DNA from 4 places in the Micromonospora vulcania genome. Region 1 is predicted to be linked to each of the others. Evidence: riboswitches for the same ligand, from Rfam matches in the RefSeq annotation. Region 1 holds a riboswitch; each other region holds the start of a gene.

The links. A riboswitch is a leader RNA that binds a small molecule or an ion and turns the genes downstream of it on or off. The one in region 1 is predicted to bind cyclic di-AMP.
Region 2: linked by a shared signal. The riboswitch ahead of ACFQGL_RS19480 (C40 family peptidase) and the one ahead of ACFQGL_RS09025 (C39 family peptidase) in region 1 are both predicted to bind cyclic di-AMP.
Region 3: linked by a shared signal. The riboswitch ahead of ACFQGL_RS28100 (coiled-coil domain-containing protein) and the one ahead of ACFQGL_RS09025 (C39 family peptidase) in region 1 are both predicted to bind cyclic di-AMP.
Region 4: linked by a shared signal. The riboswitch ahead of ACFQGL_RS03105 (coiled-coil domain-containing protein) and the one ahead of ACFQGL_RS09025 (C39 family peptidase) in region 1 are both predicted to bind cyclic di-AMP.

What each region holds. Positions count from the first base shown of each region.
Region 1 covers NZ_JBHSQS010000004.1:432,041-436,510, reverse strand. The annotation lists gene ACFQGL_RS09030 (hypothetical protein) at 1-890, shown strand, start outside; gene ACFQGL_RS09025 (C39 family peptidase) at 961-1,809, opposite strand; cyclic di-AMP (ydaO/yuaA leader) riboswitch at 2,041-2,184, opposite strand; gene ACFQGL_RS09020 (hypothetical protein) at 2,470-3,249, opposite strand; gene ACFQGL_RS09015 (hypothetical protein) at 3,390-3,869, opposite strand; gene ACFQGL_RS09010 (acyltransferase family protein) at 3,961-4,470, opposite strand, start outside.
Region 2 covers NZ_JBHSQS010000011.1:52,503-56,972, forward strand. The annotation lists gene ACFQGL_RS19470 (pyridoxamine 5'-phosphate oxidase family protein) at 1-507, opposite strand, end outside; gene dcd (dCTP deaminase) at 607-1,185, shown strand; gene ACFQGL_RS19480 (C40 family peptidase) at 1,263-2,303, opposite strand; cyclic di-AMP (ydaO/yuaA leader) riboswitch at 2,316-2,448, opposite strand; gene ACFQGL_RS19485 (N-acetylmuramoyl-L-alanine amidase) at 2,682-4,470, shown strand, end outside.
Region 3 covers NZ_JBHSQS010000027.1:23,029-27,498, reverse strand. The annotation lists gene ACFQGL_RS28105 (carbonic anhydrase) at 1-640, shown strand, start outside; gene ACFQGL_RS28100 (coiled-coil domain-containing protein) at 694-1,713, opposite strand; cyclic di-AMP (ydaO/yuaA leader) riboswitch at 1,718-1,848, opposite strand; gene ACFQGL_RS28095 (metal-sensitive transcriptional regulator) at 2,446-2,742, opposite strand; gene ACFQGL_RS28090 (heavy-metal-associated domain-containing protein) at 2,896-3,105, shown strand; gene ACFQGL_RS28085 (hypothetical protein) at 3,119-4,096, shown strand; gene ACFQGL_RS28080 (heavy metal translocating P-type ATPase) at 4,109-4,470, shown strand, end outside.
Region 4 covers NZ_JBHSQS010000002.1:111,706-116,175, reverse strand. The annotation lists gene ACFQGL_RS03115 (HelD family protein) at 1-1,240, shown strand, start outside; gene ACFQGL_RS03110 (cation diffusion facilitator family transporter) at 1,347-2,264, shown strand; cyclic di-AMP (ydaO/yuaA leader) riboswitch at 2,379-2,510, shown strand; gene ACFQGL_RS03105 (coiled-coil domain-containing protein) at 2,516-3,583, shown strand; gene ACFQGL_RS03100 (hypothetical protein) at 3,703-4,338, shown strand.

The DNA.
Region 1 (4,470 bases):
ACAACAACATCGAGAACCTGGTGCTGAACAACGCCGACGGGACGTGCACCCGGGTCTCCGGGCCGGACCACCTGACCTCGATGCTGGTGGACGACAACGGCAGCAAGGGCACTGCCGGCGTGGTGGCGCCCGACATCCTGATCGTGCAGCAGGTGCGCGGGACCGGCCAGGCCGAGGCGTACGCCGACCAACTGTCGGCCAAGTTCGGCTACCCGGCGGGCACGTACGGGGCGATCGTGGCGTGGAGTGACCCGGAGCCGTGGGGCGGCACGCACAAGTGCAGCTCCCAGTCGCTCGGTGACCTGAAAAAGAAGCAGACCAACGGGATCATCTGGAACACCAGGACGCTCAACCTCGCCGCTGGCGACGTCTCGAAGTACTGGAGCGCGGGCTGGCTCAAGCCGGGCACGGCGTACGCCAACGGAGCCGGGTGCACGCTCTACAAGCCGCCGAACAGCGACCCGGACAGCACCGACTACTACAAGTGGAAGCGGACCAGCGCCATCGCGGCCCGGTTCACCATCAAGGCGACCGGCACCAGCGTGTTCGCCGCGACCATGCACCTGCCCCAGGAGAACCGGCAGAACGCGTGTGCCGGCGACGGCGACACCGGGATCGCCAACTCCGGCATCCACCTCGGCGCGGACGCCACCAGCCTGCTGAACGCGTCCACGATCCGCATCGTGGGGATCGACGCGAACCGTACGGGCATCGCGCCGAGCACCCTGAGCGGCTACGGCATGACCGGCTACGGTTCCGCCGCCACCAGCGGCTCCAGCAAGATCGATTATCTCTTCGTGAAGGGCGGCGTGCAGCCGTCCAGCATCGGCCACACGATCAGCGGGACGAAGTCGAACCACCTCGCCCTGTACGGCTTCATCAGCTACTGACCGTACCGACACGGACGCCGCGGGCGCCGGCCCCTCGTGGGGGACGGCGCCCGCGGCGGCTACGCCCGGATCAGGCGGAGTATCCCCGAGTGGCGATCCAGTTGGCCAGATCGATCGTGGTGATCCAGTACGCCGGGTCGGCCGGGTTCGCCGAGTCGGCGATCCGCACGGTCCGCCCGTTGTCCTTGTAACCCACCACGGCGATGTAGTGCCCGCCGCCGTACGAGTGCCAGCCGCCGTCGGTGTCGGTGGCGTCGCCGACGACGTTGGCCACCACTCCGCGACCGTCGGTGATCGCCTTGACCACGTCAGCCTGGAGCCGGTCCATCTGGGCCGGGCTCGGCGAACCGGCGAACATCCGGGTCTGGTACGGGTTGCCCTTGACCTCGGCGTTGAGAACCCGGGTGGTGTCCTCGGCCGAGTTGGTGCCCATCTCGGTGGTGCCCAGCTCGGCGCCCAACTCCTCCTGGGTGCGGTCGATGCCGGTGGCGCTCAGCGCGTTGCGGGTGGCCGCCGGGCCGCAGTTGTAGTACGTGTTCTGCGCCTGGTAGTCGTAGTCGAGCACCTTGGTCGCGGGGGGCTTCGGCGGTGCCGGCTTGCGGGTCAGGTCCGGGTTGCTGGTGGCCTTGGCGGCGGGCGACGCGGCGCTGGTGGCCGGAGCGGCGGTGGTCGGCGCGGCGCTGGCCGAGGGGGACGCCACGCGTGCCTCGCTGCGGGACGCGGCGGTGTCGCTGCGCATCTCGGCGACCGTGGTCGCGGTGCGCTGGGCGGCGGGGGCGTCGTCGGTGCCGGCGAGCAGGGCGCCGGTGGTGGTCGCGATCGCGAGGGCCGCGGCGGAGGCGGCGACGATCTGGTACGGGCGCTCGGTGGCGAGGCGGCGGAGCTGACGCTGCAGGGTGTGCTTCACGGGGTCCTCCACGGATCGGGGGGAGAGCGGCGCACCGGGCGGATTCGGTATCCGGGCAGGCGCCAGCGCGCAGACCGTGGTCCGCGCGGGGTGAACCGCTCAGGGGAACGCCCGGCTCGGCCGGGCGGGAAGGGCGGCGACCCGGAGGTCAGCTCACCGTCACCGGGCGAATAAGCGGGGGCACCGCGGTGCCGTGAAGGCGGGGGAACAACCAAGGGGTGGAGAGGTGCTGCACGAGGATGGAACTCCTTCCGACACCGCCTACCGGGTTAGCTGACGGATTCGGGCGGGAAGATCGCCCTACCGCGGGCCGGTGGCTCGCGGATTCACCCCGGACTTAACTGTTGGGTCCCCGGTTCGTGGATCACGATTGAGCGGGTCGGCGCGGCGTCGCCTCTTGCGATCGGTTACCGCACCGGACGCGCCGACACTACTGGCCACTTCGAGCCCTGCCAAGCCCGCTCCACCTGCGTAAACCTGAATTGGTACGACAATTTCTGCGCGTATTGCCGCTGACGCGACTCGATGGGACAACCGGTTACGGCAGCGCCTACGGGCGATAACCGGACAGGCCGTCGACAACACCGACGTATTCGCGGGAACAATCGCGCCGATCGTGCCGCCCGCCCGATTTCCGCCGCGTGTGACCGGGCTCACCCACTGATCGGAGGATCAGCCCACCCGGGCCGGTCGCCAACGCGCCACGGCGGCCGGCCGGAACGCCGCGGTCACCACCCGGCGCACCAGCAGCGGGCTCGGCCGCGACCGCGCCACAGCCGCGTACGCCTCCTCGGCGAGGGTGCGGGCCGACTCGGCGGCCAGTTCCGCGTCCCGCCATGCCATCTGTTCCCGCTCGGCGGCGGCCAGGTAGGCGGCACGCCGGCCGTCCCGGATCGCCCGGCTCAGCAGCGCCTCCTGCTCGACCGGGTGCCGGCGGGCGTCCCAGCCGTGCCGGTGGCCGAACACGTCGCCGAGTTGCCGCATGGACAGCTCGCCGCGCCAGTGCGCCGCCATCGCGGCCTGGTGCAGGTAGCGCTCCCGGGCGGCGTACTCGGCGGGGGTACGCGGGGTACGCGGGGTGGGCAACGCGGCGGCGCCGGCGAACCGGCGGGCGGCGGTGTCCGCCTCGTCGTACTCGGCCCACGCCCGTTCCGCCTGCTCCTGGGCGGTCAGCCACTCGGTACGCCGGCGGTGGGCGGTCTGCACCGCGCCGCCCGCGGCCACGGCCACCTCCTCGGCGTACCGGCGCAGGTCGGCGGCCTCGGCGGCGGCGGACTCGGCCAGGTCCCGGGCGGTTGGCACGGCCGGGGCCGGGTCGGGAGCAGGCCGGTCCCGTTCCGGGCGGGCGACCAGCACGGCGAGCACGGTCAGCGCCAGCAGGAACAGGGCCGACCAGATGGCGGCGGCCTGCGGTACCTCGGTCAGGAACTGGTAGAAGACGACGGTCTCCATGGTCGGCACCTCGGGGAGAGAGCGATGCGATGGGGAGCCGCACCGGCCGCACGAGCCGTGGCGGGCCACGGATGGGCGGGCGGTGGGGTGCGGAGCTGTTGGGTCGACAGGCGCGGCGGCGGGAGACTCGTCCCGGGTGTTCAGCGCCGCCCTGGTGGGGCCCTGGGCGCGCGGCTGGCCGGACCGTCGACGCGGGGTAGTCGGTCGGCCCCGGCCGTACCCATCGGGGTCACGCCGGCCGGGTGGACGGGGACCGCGCTCTCGCCGCCGGGCGACGCCGGCTGCGGGTCGGTCGACCACGCGGGGCCGACCCCCTCGGCGACGCTGTCAACGGCGACCCGGACGGTGTACGTGGCAGCGTCCGCCCAGACGGTCTGCGCGGCGGCGTCAACCCGGACGGCGTGCGCGGCGGCGTCCGCCCGGACGGACCAGGACGACGGCGCGAGCTGCTCGGCGGCGAACGCCGGTGGGACCGCGGCTGGAACCGACGACGCGGTGGCGGTGGCGGGCGACGCGCCGGCACCGAGGGCGAGGGCCGCGACGACGGCGAGGCTGGTCAGCATCCGCGTCGCCCAACGCGCTACCCACCACAGCGGACAGGTGAGCGCGACCGGGAGCATCTCCACACGCTACCGCCGACACCCACCGGACGCATCGGCGCCGGGCGTGTCGGTTCGCGGCACGCCGACCGTGCTGACCAGGGTGGACGGTTCAGCGCGAGTCGGCGTACGTCGATCGCTCGCCGGCCTGGCCGACCCGGGACCCGGCCCCGGCGGCCTCGGGCACGGCGGCCTCGGGCACGGCGGCCTCGGGCACAGCGGCCTCGGGTGCGGTGCGTTGGCGGGGGACGGCCGGGCGGCGTGGGGCGAGTCGGCGCATCAGCGGGGTCTCGACGTAGCGGTGCAGCAGCCCGGCCAGGACCAGGTTCACCACCAGGAAGCCGAGCACCACGACCGGGCCGCGCCAGCCACCGAAGCCGGTACCCCAGTCCCCGGTCCAGCGCAGCACCGAGATCATCACCAGCACGTGCACGAGGTAGAAGGCGAACGAGACCTCGCCGAGCCAGATCAGTGGGCGGGACCGCCACGGCGAGCGCAGCCCCCGCACGTCAGCGTTCGCCGCGGCGGTGATCACCAGGAGGTACGCCACCGCGAGCAGGGTGGTCCACAGCTCGGCGCGAATCCACTGCACGGAGGCCACCCAGGTGGCCACGAAGATGAT
Region 2 (4,470 bases), on a different contig from region 1:
GGCCGGCTCGGCCGCTGCGGGCGGAACATGCGGGTCGAGCCAGACCTGGACAGCGGGCCCGCCCGGCGTGCCGAGCGACCCACCCGGAACGCCGGTGCCGTGCTGCTCGCGGTGGGTCAGCATCGCCACGTCGACCGTGAACTCGAACAGCCGCCAGTCGACCTGCGGCGCGGCCCGGACGGTCTGCGCCAGCCGGGCCACCCGGGCCGGATCGGTCACCGGCAGGGCGTGACCTGCCACGTACGCCTCGTCGTCGCTCTCCTCCGGTGGGAACGAGTGCAGCGCGTAACGGCCGTCGCGTTCGAGGTCGCGGCGCTTGGGCGAGTCGATGATGAAGCAGAAGAGACCCTCGTCGGTGATCACCGGGGAGACCGGGTGCACCCGGGGACCGCCGTCGGCGCGGACCGTGGCCAGATAGCCGAAGCCCGGCCCGTACTGCTGAAGAAGAACGCGGATCCCGTCGGCGAGGCGGGGCTCGTCGGCGGCGAAATCGGACCAGGAAGCCATGCGAGCATTCTATCGAACAAATGTACGAGCAGCGACCTCGGCGCGCTGGTCACCGGCACCGAATCCGGTAGTTGCCGCTGACGCCGCTATGGTGGTCCGATGCTGCTCTCCGACCGCGACCTGGTCTCCGAGATCAAGGCCGGCACGCTGGGCCTGGAGCCGTTCGAGCCCACCCTGGTCCAACCGTCCAGCATTGACGTACGGCTCGACCGGCTGTTCCGGGTCTTCAACAACCATCTCTACACACACATCGACCCGGCCATGCAGCAGGACGACCTGACCTCGGCGGTCGAGGTGCCCGACGGCGAGCCGTTCGTGCTGCACCCGGGGGAGTTCGTGCTCGCCTCGACGCTGGAGGTGATCTCGCTCGGCGACCAGCTCGCGGGCCGACTCGAGGGCAAGTCGAGCCTGGGCCGACTCGGGCTGCTCACCCACTCCACCGCCGGCTTCATCGACCCGGGCTTCTCCGGCCACGTGACGCTGGAGCTGTCCAATGTGGCGAACCTGCCGATCACCCTCTGGCCGGGCATGAAGATCGGGCAGCTCTGCATCTTCCGACTCTCCTCACCGGCCGAGCACCCGTACGGCTCGATGGTCTACGGCTCGCGGTACCAGGGGCAGCGCGGGCCGACTCCGAGCCGCTCCTGGCAGCACTGGCGCACCTGGCCCACCCGGTAATCGACTCGTCGTGTGTTAAAAAGGGGCCCTTTCTCTACCGCAGGCGGTAGGAAGGGCCCCTTCCTTACATCTCAGGCTCAGCCGGGGCGGCCGTAGCTGTGGATCGGGCCGTCGTCGACCTTCTTCATCTTCACGGGTTGGCCCGCCTGCGAGGCGTGCACCACCCAGCCACCGCCGACGTACATGCCGACGTGGTGGATGTCGCTGTAGTAGAAGACCAGGTCACCGGGGCGCAGGTTGGCCCTGCTGACGTCCTTGGTCACCCGGCTCTGCTGGGCCGCGTTGTGCGGGAGTGACACCCCGGCCTTGGCCCAGGCGGCCAGCATCAGCCCGGAGCAGTCGTACGAGTTCGGGCCCTCGGCGCCCCACACGTAGGGCTTGCCGATCTGCGCGCAGGCGAACTTGACCGCCACGCCGGCGGCACCGCCGGGGTAGCTGCCCGGGCAGGGCGCCGGACGCAGTGAGCCGCCGCCGCCGTTGCCGTACACCTTGAGGCGCAGCTTCTGCAGCTTGTCGATCTCCTCGTTGATCTGCTTCTTCTTCGCCGCCAGCTGGGCCTCGGTGACGGTCAGCTGGGCGACCATCTCGTCCAGCGGCGCCTTCTGCCGGGCCAGCTCGTCGCGCAGGTCGGCGACCTCGCGTACGTCCTGCTGCTGGTTGTGCGCGAACCGGTCGAGCATCTCGAGCTGCCCGACCACCTCGCCGGGCGACTGGCTGCCCAGGACGGCGTTGACGGTGGCGACGTTCTCGCCCTTGTAGGCGCGGACGGCCAGGGCGCTGACCTTGTCCATCGCGGCGTCGACCTGGCGCTCCAGCGGGGTGATCCGGGCGGCCAGCGCGTCGGCCTGCCTGCGCTTGCCGGCCAGGTCGGCGCGCGTGGCGTTGTGCCGTTCGATGATCGGTTCGAGCTTGTTCCAGTCGGCGTCGATCTGGCGCTCGATCTCGGCGACGGACGGGTCGGCGTGGGCCGCCGTGGCGCTGCCGGTCAGAACGACGGCGACGCCGACCAGCGCGGCGAGGGCGGTGGTGAAACGGGACCAGCGTGGGCGCGGCACAGTCGCCGTCGGGCCGGCTGACGCCGGCCGCTCGGACGACGGCCGCGGGGCATGGTGTGCCACCGGGCTCCGTACTCCTTCTTCCTGACCGCCTACCGGGTTAGCTGACGGGTTCGGGCGGGAAGTGGGCGCCCTACCGCAGGTGCGGATTCACCCCGAGAAACCTGGGTCCCCGGTTCGCTCGGAAGCGACTCGGCGGTGTCGGTCCGTTACCGCCCGGGGTGGGCGGACCTGCTATCGGCCCGACGAATGACCAGAGTAGAGACGGCTGTTACCGATCCGCAACCCGTGCGGCCGTGACACTCCGTATCGATTGGAAGAAGTTACGCACGGTACGCGAAGAAATTCTTCCGATTGCTTCGATAGATGGAAAGGTATTGACGCGAGCTCCGAGCGGCGCGAAGGTGACCTCACCTTGACCCGTCAGATATAGGGGGTTCGATGCACCATTCAACCCTGCCGACCGGCCGGCGTGCGCTGCTCGCCACCGTGGTCGCCGCCGCGATCACGGTGCCGATACCCGCCGGCCAGGCCGCCGCCGCACCGACCGTCGACCGGCAGCAGCAGTATGCCGCCGCGGCAGCCGAGTACGGCGTACCGACCGACGTGCTGCTCGGCGTCTCCTACCTGGAGTCGCGCTGGGACAGCAACGCCGGCACACCGAGCACCGGCGCCGGCTACGGTCCGATGCACCTGACCGATGCCCGACAGGTGACCGCCCGGTCCGAGGGCGTCCACCACGACGCCGGCACCGAGGACCCGCGCGGTGACGACGCACGGCCCGCGCCGGCCCTCGCTCCGCGGCCGGCCGAGGACAACGCTCCGCCCGCCGCAGCGTTGCAGACCGTGGACGCCGCCGCCGAGCTGACCGGTGCCACCCCCGAGGCGCTGCGCAGCGACGTGGGCGTGAACATCCGGGGCGGGGCGGCGCTGCTGGCCTCGTACCAACGGGAGCTTGGCGCCCCGGTCGGCGCCGGCACCGACCCGGCCACCTGGTACGGCGCGGTGGCCCGCTACGGCGGCGCGGACACCGCGGACGCCGCGGCGGCCTTCGCCGACGAGGTCTACACGACCATCGGCACCGGCGAGTCCCGGGTGACCGACGACGGCCAGCGGATCACGCTGCCGGCGCGCGCGGTGCAACCGGAGCGTTCCTGGCTGGACCGGCTGGGCCTGCGCCGACTCGCCCGCCCGGACGGGCTGGAGTGCCCCCGCACCATCTCCTGCGAGTGGATCCCGGCGCCGTACGCGGCGTTCGGCGACGGTGACTACGGCAACCACGACCTCTCCGACCGGCCCGCCCGGCAGAAGATCGAGTACATCGTCATCCACGACACCGAGGCGAGCTGGGCGACCACCCTGAAGCTCGTCCAGGACCCGACCTACGTGAGCTGGCACTACTCGCTGCGCTCGGTGGACGGGCACGTCGCCCAGCACGTGAAGACCAAGGACGTCGCCTGGCACGCCGGCAACTGGTTCGTCAACGCCAAGTCGGTGGGGCTGGAGCACGAGGGCTTCGCCGCGGAGGGCACCTGGTACACCGAGGCGATGTACCGGACCTCGGCGAAGCTGGTCCGGCACCTCGCGCTGCGGCTGGGCATCCCGCTGGACCGACAGCACATCATCGGCCACGACAACGTGCCCGGGACCATCGCCGCGAACGTACGCGGGATGCACTGGGACACCGGCCCGTACTGGGACTGGACGCACTACTTCGAGCTGCTGCACGCGCCGCGGCTGGACACCGGCACCCCGGCCACCGGGCTGGTCCGGATCGACCCGGACTTCGCCACCAACCAGCCGGCGTTCACCGGATGCGTCACCGCCGGTGTGCCGTGCCCGCCGCGCGGCTCGTCAGCGGTGATCCTGCGTAGCGCGCCGGCCGCGGACGCACCTCTGGTCAACGACATCGCGCTGCGCCCGGACGGCACCCCGAACACGATGGCCGTCTCGGACCATGGCGCACGGGCCTCCGCCGGGCAGACGTACGCGCTCGCCGGGCGCCAGGGCGACTGGACGGCGATCTGGTACCTCGGCCAGAAGGCCTGGTTCCACAATCCGGCGTCCGCGCCGACCGCCAGTTGGACTGTCGGCGTGGTGGCCACCCCGAAGCCGGGACGGGCCACCATCCCGGTGTACGGGCGGGCGTACCCGGAGCAGGCCGCGTACCCGGCCGGAGTGCCCTACCAGACGATCTCGCCGCTGCAGTACACGCTCGCCGCCGGGCAGC
Region 3 (4,470 bases), on a different contig from region 1:
GCGGGCGTACGCGGAGCTGGCCGCCGGTAACCAGCGGTTCGTCAGCGGTGCCCCGCGCCACCCGAACCAGGACGCCGAGCATCGGGCGGCGGTGGCCGATGGGCAGCACCCGTTCGCGGTGATCGTCGGATGCTCCGACTCCCGGCTGGCCGCCGAGATCATCTTTGACCGGGGGCTGGGTGACCTGTTCGTGGTCCGCACCGCCGGGCACATTGTCGGCCCGGAGGTGCTGGGCAGCGTGGAGTACGCGGTGACGGTGCTCGGTACGCCCCTGGTGGTGGTGCTCGGGCACGACTCGTGCGGTGCGGTGCAGGCAGCCCGGGAGGCGGCCACCACCGGCACCGCTCCCCGGGGGCACCTGCGCGCGGTCGTCGACGCCGTGCTGCCCAGCCTGCGCCGGGCCGCCTCCGAGGGGGTGGACGACATCGACGGCATCGTCGACATCCACATCGCACAGACCGTCGAGACGCTGCTCGACCAGTCGCCGGTGTTGGCTGCCGAGGTGGCGCAGGGGCGGTGCGCGGTTGTCGGGGTGTCCTACCGGCTCGCCGCCGGAGTGGTGCGTCCGGTGGCCTCCGTGCCGGCCGGTGCCGCGACGCTCGACGTACCCGCCGACCCGGCCGCGCCCGCCGCGGCCTGACGCGACGAGGGCCGCCCCGCACGGTGCGGGACGGCCCTCGACGCGTGTGCGGGTCAGAGCAGCGACATGTGTACGTGGTCGGTGTGGTTCGACGGCCCGCTGTACGACTTCCAGCCGGTCGCCGGGAACCAGATCTGCCGGTTCCAGATCACGTAGTAGATGCCGAGCCGGTCGGCGTTGCGGATCAGGAACGCGGCGACGTTGTTGCCGTACGTCCGGGTGTCCTCGTTGTGCCACGGGGCGAAGCCGCTCTTCTGCAGCGACCAGTCGCAGGCGCGGCCCTTCGGGTGCTCCCACGGACCGCCGGAGCGGTAGCAGCCGACGAACCGGTTGAAGCCGGCCCGCTTGACCTCCTTGTAGGCGTGCAACGTGCGCGGGGTGATGCAGCCCGAGGTGGTGGGGTCCTTCGCGCTGCACGACTCGGACTTCCAGTCCCCGTCGGCGGTGCGGCCTGGACCGATCCGGGCGACCGGTGAGGTGGCCGCCACCAGGCCACCGGTGAAGCCCTTCCCACCGACCAGGGCGAGCGCCTTGTCCGCGTCACGCTTCTGCTTGGCCATCAGTGCGGCCTGCTTCTGCTGCTCGCGGACCTCCGCATCGAGGGCAAGCTTGGCCTGCTCGGCGCGGGCCTTCACGGCGTTGACCTCGGCGAGCTTCTTCTCGTTGACCATGTTCATCTCGTCGAGCGTCGCCGCCCGCTGGACGAACGAGTCGGGGGCGTCGCTCTCCAACAGCATCGCGATGGCGCCGATCCGCCCCGTTCGGTACGACTGGGCGGCGATCTGCCCGACCTGCGGGGCCAGCGCGTCGAGGTCGGCCTTGGCCCGGTCGACCTCCCGCGCCAGATCCGCCTGCCGCGCCTTCGACTTGTCCAGCTTGGACTTCGCCGCGGAATAGTCGCGGTTGGTCTTCTCGATGACGTCGGTGAGCAGTTGAGGCTCGCCGTCCTCCTCGTGCCCGGACGGTGTGGGCGTCGCCGGGGCGGCATGTGCCGGGAGGGGGCCGGCGAGCACGGTCAATGCGGCAATCACGGCCACCGCGGGTGTCATCCAGCGGCGTAGGGGTGCCGTCACAATGTTCCCTTCCGTCGACCGCCGACCGGGTTAGCTGACGGGTTCGGGGCGGAAGTGGCCCCTACCGCTGACGCGGATTCACCCCACGTACCTGGGTTCCCGGCTCGCCGGTTGGCGATTGGGCGGTGGCACCGCAGGCGCCGCTGCGCGCCTTCCTCGGTAACCGGCAGCGAGGTTACCCGAGAGTCGACCGGCTGAGCTACGTCCCGATGCCCACCAAAAGCGTCATTTCGCCATGGCGCTGAGTGACCAGTGATGCGGTTCTCAGGGCGGACGCCCCACCTGGTCACGCTGAGGAGTGTCACCATGCCGTTTCCGTGCTCCTGTTCCGCTCTGGCCACTGGTCGGTGGCGGTGGCTAGGGGTGCGGTCCGCGCCCGGATCGGGTCGGGTCGATCCGGGCGCGGGTGTGGTCGGAACCCGATGCGCGACTCCCAACGATCCGGTGCGGGATACGTGCCGGCGGGCCGCTCGGTTCACCGCCGCTGCGGGAACGTGCGGGTACGGGAGAGTTGGTTCGCTGGATGGCGACCCCGCGGCTACGGACGGTGAGCGTCCGGCCCGGTCGGCCGGAGTCGACGCCGCGCTGCGGCGGCGCCGGTGTCCACTGCGCAGGCGGAGCGGGGTCCGGAGGGCCATCGTCGCAAATGCTAACCAGCCGGACCGGTGGTTGCAGGGCGTGGCGGAGTGTCGGATAGGCGGGCCGCCGACGCGGCGGCGGACGGGCGGGCGGTCAGCCGCGCTTCATCAGCCGACCGACCGCCGCCATCATCTCGGTGGCCATCTCGTCGGCCCGACCCTCGGCCGCTCCCTCGTGCATGCAGTGCCGGGCGTGCCCGTCGAGCAGGCCCAACGCCACCTTGTCCAGGGCGGCCTGGATCGCGGAGATCTGGGTGAGCACGTCGATGCAGTAGCGGTCCTCGTCGACCATCTTCTCGATGCCCCGGACCTGCCCCTCCACACGACGGAGCCGCGCGAGCAGCTGGTCCTTGCTGGCGGTGTACCCGCGGATCGGGGTGGGTGCGGTCATGCGGACCAGGATAGCGTACCCCTGGGGGGTATGGTACGGTCCTTTCTTGTCAGATACCCCCACCGGGTACCGGTAACAGGTCAGCGCAGGGATCCGCCTTCTCCTTACCCCTGGGGGGTATAGGCTTCGGAGGCGATGGAGGGAGACGCTCCGATGGTCAACACGACGTACCAGGTGCAGGGCATGACCTGCGGGCACTGCGTCAGCGCGGTCAGCGCCGAGGTGAGTGCCATCGCGGGTGTCCGAGACGTGCAGGTGGACCTGGCCACCGGTCGGGTCACCGTCGGCAGCGACCAGCCGCTGGACGTGGAGTCCGTCCGGGCGGCCGTCGACGAGGCCGGCTACGACCTCGTCGACGGCTGACGAGGGGGCCGACATGAACACGGCGACCAGACTGGGCGGGTTCGCACTCGGTCTCGCGGCGGTCTTCGGCGCGGCGTACGGGATCGGTCGAGTCACCGATGCCGCCACCCCGGTCGCCGAGAGTCGGCACGACGGCGGCACCCATGCGGCGGGCCCAGCCGGCCAGGGCGAGCACGACGAGGCGGCCGATCGGCTCCCGGGTGGTCTGCTGGTCTCCGACCGCGGCTACACCCTCGAACCGGTCGCCACTCTGGCCGGCGAGTTTGCCTTCCGGATCGGCGGCCCGGACGGCCGGCCGGTGACCCGGTACGACGTGGCGCACGACAAGCGGATGCACCTCATCGTCGCCCGACGGGATCTCTCCGGCTTCCGCCACGTGCATCCGGAGCTGGGCCCGGACGGCACCTGGCGGGTCGCCACCCCGTTGGCCGGGCCCGGGCAGTGGCGGGCGTTCGCCGACTTCACACCGACCGGGGCCGAGCCGCTGACCCTCGGCGTGGACGTGACCGTCCCCGGAACGCTGACCGAGCGGCCGTTGCCCGCACCGGCCACCAGCGCCACCGTCGACGGCTACACGGTCACCCTGGCGGGCGCACCGCAGCCCGGCCAGACCTCGTCGCTCACCCTGACCGTCAGCCGCGACGGGCAGCCGGTCACCGACCTGGAGCCCTACCTGGGCGCGTACGGCCACCTGGTGGCGCTGCGTCGGGGCGACCTCGCGTACCTGCACGTGCACCCGGACGGGACGCCGGGCGACGGGCGGACGCCATCCGGCCCCGCCGTCACCTTCTTCGCCGAGGTGCCCTCGGCCGGCAGCTACCGGCTCTACCTGGACTTCCGGCACGGCGGGTCGGTGCACACCGCCGAGTTCACCGTGGTCGCCGGCACCCCGGCGACCACGGCCCCGACGCCCGGCGGCGGCACCACGCCGAGCGCACCCGTACCGACCGGCGGCGCCGACCACGGCACTCCCGGGCACGGGCACGACTGACGGGACGAGACGATGACCACCACCAGCAGACCGCTGCCGGAGGCACCGAACCGCATCGAGCTGGCGATCGGCGGGATGACCTGCGCCGCCTGTGCCGCCCGCGTCGAGAAGAAGCTGAACCGGATGGACGGGGTCAGCGCGACCGTCAACTACGCCACCGAGAAGGCCACCGTCCGGTACGCGGACGGCGTCACGCCGGACGACCTCATCGACACCGTGCAGAAGACCGGCTACACGGCCGCGCTGCCGCCCTCACCGTCCGCCGCCGATCCCGCCGAGCAGCCGGTGGACGCGCTGCGTGGCCCGCGTACCCGGCTCTGGGTCTCGGTGGTCCTCAGCGTGCCGGTGGTCCTGCTGGCCATGGTGCCGGCCTG
Region 4 (4,470 bases), on a different contig from region 1:
GGAGCGGGCGGTCCAGGACGCGGTGCCGGGCGGGCCGGGTGAGCTGCGGTTGCTCTACCGGGGCACGCTGCTGCGGCTGGACCGGGCCGAGCTGGACGGGATCCGGAACCGCGCGCTGCCCCGGGGCGCCCGACGCAACGAGGCCCGCCGGGCCGGCTTCGACGGTGTCTTCGCCGCGCTCTGGGCGCAGGCCCGCCGGTTGGGCATCACCCGGCTTCCGGAGCAGCAGGCCTTCGAGAGCGAGATCGCCGAGCGGGCGGAGTTCCGGGAGTTCCTCAAGGCGTGGTGGCCGCGACTGCACCCGCGGCACGTGCTCGGCTGGCTGGCCCGGCCGGACCGGCTGCGCCGGTACGCGGGCGGGATCCTCTCCAGCGCCGAGATCCGCCTGCTGAACACGGCGTACCGGAGTTTGGACGACGCCGGGCTGACCATCGCCGACGTGGCGCTGCTGGACGAGTTGGACGCGCTGCTCGGCAAGCCGATGCGGCCGGCCCGGGCCAAGCGCGACCCGTTCCAGCTCGCCGGCGGGGTCCGCGAGCTGAGCACTCTCGGCGAGCGGCAGCGGGCCGCCCGGGCGGCGGCCCGTGAGCGGCCGGAGGACTACCGGGAGTACGCGCACGTGGTGGTGGACGAGGCGCAGGACGTGTCGCCGATGCAGTGGCGCATGGTCGGCCGACGTGGCCGGTTGGCCTCCTGGACGGTGGTGGGCGATCCGGCGCAGACCGCATGGACCGGTGACCCGGAGGAGTTGACCCGGGCTCAGGACCAGGCGTTGGGCCGGCGCAAGCGGCACAACTTCACGCTGACCACCAACTACCGCAACTCGGCGGAGATCTTCGCGGTGGCGGCGACGGAGATCCGCCGGCTCTACCCCGACCTGCCGCTGCCGACCGCCGTCCGCTCCACCGGAATCGACCCGGTCGAACTGGTGGTCTCCGCCGAGGAGTTGGAGGCCGCGACCGTCAAGGCGGCCACCGGGCTGTTGGCCGAGGTGGAGGGCACGGTCGGGGTGATCACGCCGGTCCCCCGCCGCGACGAGGTCGCCGGCTGGCTCGGCGCGCTCGGCGCGTCGCGGTTGCAGGTGGTCACCAGCCTGGAGGCCAAGGGCATGGAGTACGACGGGGTGGTGCTGGTCGCGCCGACCGAGATCCGGGCGGATCCGGGCGCCGGCGTACGCACGCTCTACGTCGCGCTCTCCCGGGCCACCCAGCGGCTCACCACCATCGATCCGACCGCCTGATCCGGGGCAACGGCCCGCGCTGGGCGGCGTCCGGCCCTACACTTGCATACATAGCGATGTGAGCATACATTTGACCCGGTCCCGATCGACGGCGGAGGGTGGTTCCGTGGGCGCAGGTCATGACCACCACCATGGGTCGGTCGCCAACGCCGCGCAGCAGCACCGAGGCCGGCTCTGGGCGGCGTTCGGGCCGCTCGCCACCCTGATGGTCGTCGAGGCGGTGGCCGCCTTCCACACCGGATCGCTGGCCCTGCTCTCCGACGCCGGGCACATGTTCACCGACGTGCTCGGCATCGCGATGGCGCTCGCCGCGATCACCGCGACCCGCCGGGCCACCGGCGATCCGCAGCGCACCTTCGGGCTCTACCGACTTGAGGTGCTCGCCGCGCTCGCCAACGCCGTCCTGCTCTCCGGCGTGGCGGTCTACGTGGTGATCGAGGCGATCGGCCGGTTCGGCGACCCGCACCGGGTGCTGGCCGGCCCGATGCTCGTGGTGGCCGTACTCGGCCTGCTCGCCAACCTGATCGCGTTCGCCCTGCTCCGCGCCGGGGCCCGGGAGAGCATCAACATCCAGGGCGCCTACCTGGAGGTGGTCGGCGACCTGCTCGGCTCGCTCGGCGTGATCGGCGCCGCGCTGCTGATCGAGGTCACCGACTGGTGGTGGGCCGACGCGGCGGTCGCGGTCGCCATCGGCGTGTTCATCCTGCCGCGCACCTGGCGGTTGGGCCGGGCCGCCGTCCGCATCCTGGTGCAGGCCGCCCCGGAGCACCTGCAGGTGACCGCCGTGCACGACCGGCTGGCCGCCGTGCCCGGCGTCGTCGAGGTGCACGACCTGCACGTCTGGACGCTCACCTCGGGCATGGAGGTGGCCTCGGCGCACCTGACCATGGCACCCGACGCGGAGGTCGGCGCGGTGCTCACCGCGGCCCGCACCGCCCTGCACGACGACTTCCGGATCGAGCACGCGACGTTGCAGATCGAGCCCGGCGCCGCCCCCGGCGCCTGCGGCTCGATCGAGTGGTAGTGGCGAGTTCATCGTTACCACGCACGCACCGTCCGTCACATCGGCTGCATCGACCCCACCTGCACCGGTAAGCTCGGTCCCGGCCTCCACCAAGCGGCGCCCACCCGGTGCCGGTGGCGGTCGCCGCCTAATCGCCCGAGCGGGCGAACCGGGGAACCATGTTCCTGGGGTGCATCCGCGTCAGCGGTAGGGATCTTCCGTCCCGAACCCGTCAGCTAACCCGGTCGGCGGCTGACGGAAGGACATGCGTAGTGGCACCAGCACGACCACCCACGGCCCGATTCGCGGGCCTGATCGTCGCGATGTTCGCTCTCGGCATCGCACTCCCGGCCGGCACCGCCTCGGCCGCTCCCCCGACCGGCCTGCGGGCCGCCGCCGCACCCGACGACGACGTCGAGGGCGGCACCCCGGCGTTACGGGCCCAACTGGAGGCCGCCAGCAAGGGCTACCTGGACGCGAAGCGCGCGCTGGAGACCTCCGTGCAGCGGCAGCAGCAGCTCACCGCCCAACTGAAGACCACCGAAGCCGAGCTGTCGCACCGCAGCGGCAAGGTCGGCACGATCGCCGGGATGGCCTACCGCACCGGGCGGCTCGGCACGGTGTCGGCGCTGCTCAACAGCAACACCCCGGAAGGCTTCATGGACCGGGCCGCCGCGCTGGGGGCGGTCGCCGCCAACGAGGACCGGGCGCTGCGTGACCTGCTCGCCACCAAGGACGAGGTCACCCGCACCCAGGTAGCCCTGGACGGTGAGATCCGCGAGCAGCAGAAGCAGGTCGCGGTGATGGCCAAGCGCAAGGAGCAGGCCGAACGGGCCCTCACCGTCGCCACGACCAGGGCCCAGGCCACCGCCGACAGCGGCGACTCCAACCGGGGCACCTCCACCGCCAACGCGACACCGGCGCCCCGCAACTCGGACGGCTCCTGGCCGTCGGAGTCGTGCAGCGTCAACGACCCCACGCCGGCGTCCGGCTGCGTCACCCCACGCACCCTGCACGCGCTCAACCAGGCCAAGGCCGCCGGCTTCACCCGGTACGTCTCCTGCCACCGCAACGGTGGCTCCGGCGAGCACCCGAAGGGTCGGGCCTGCGACTTCGCCGCGCAGAAGTCCGGCTTCGGCGGCAACGCCACCGGCGGTGACAAGACGTACGGCAACAACCTGGCGGCGTACTTCATCCGCAACGCCGACCGGCTCGCCGTGCTGTACGTGATCTGGTACCGGCAGATCTGGCTGCCCAGCAGCGGGTGGAAGGCGTACAGCGGGGCGGGCGGCGACCCGTCCAGCGCACACACCAACCACGTGCACCTGTCCGTCTACTGACCCGTCCCGGTCGGTGCCCCCGTGACTCGGGGGCACCGACCGGAGTACGTCCGGGGGCGTACCCCGGGTGTCGTCGGCGGTCGGACGACCCGGGCACGCCCGGCGGGCAGCATCCAGGTATGCCTCGGATCTCGCCCACCGCCCGCAAGGCACTGCTCACCCTGCACCTGATCACCTCGCTCGGCTGGCTCGGCGCCGACCTGGTGCTGCTCACCCTCGGCATCGCGGTGCAGCGCGGCGCCGACCCGGCCGCCTTCTACCCGGTCGCCGCGCTGATCGGCACCGTGCTGTTCGCGCCGCTGAGCGTGCTCGTCTGGCTGATCGGCGTGGTCAGCGCGCTGCTCACCCCGTGGGGGCTGCTGCGCTACCGCTGGGTGGTGGCCAAGCTCGTGATCACCACGGTGATGGTCGGGCTGGTGCTGTTCCTGCTCACCCCGAACCTGCGGCACGCCGGGGCGCTGGGCGCCGCCCTGCCCGCTCGGGACCGCGCCGACCTGGTGATCGCACCCACGGTGTCCACCAGCCTGATGATCATCGCGACGGTGCTCTCCACGTACAAACCATGGGGACGACGACCGGCCGCACAGCCGGCAGCGGCTCGCGGCGCTCGCACCCGCGCGGCCCGCGGCGGCCGTGATCGCGCTGCCGCCAGCGCAGGTGGTCGCGCTGCCGCCGGCGACCGTGATCGCGCTGCCGCCGGCGGCCGTGATCGCGCTGCCGCCGGCGGCGGTGATCGCGCTGCAACCAGGATGTAGTGGCCTCCCGCTGCCCGCAGGCCACTACATCGTGGATCGAGCGCGATCACCGCGCCGCGCAGGCGCGGCGCGGCCGCGGGGGTCATCGCGCGGCGCGGGCGCGGCGCAGGCGCGGCGCGAGCCGCAGAGGTG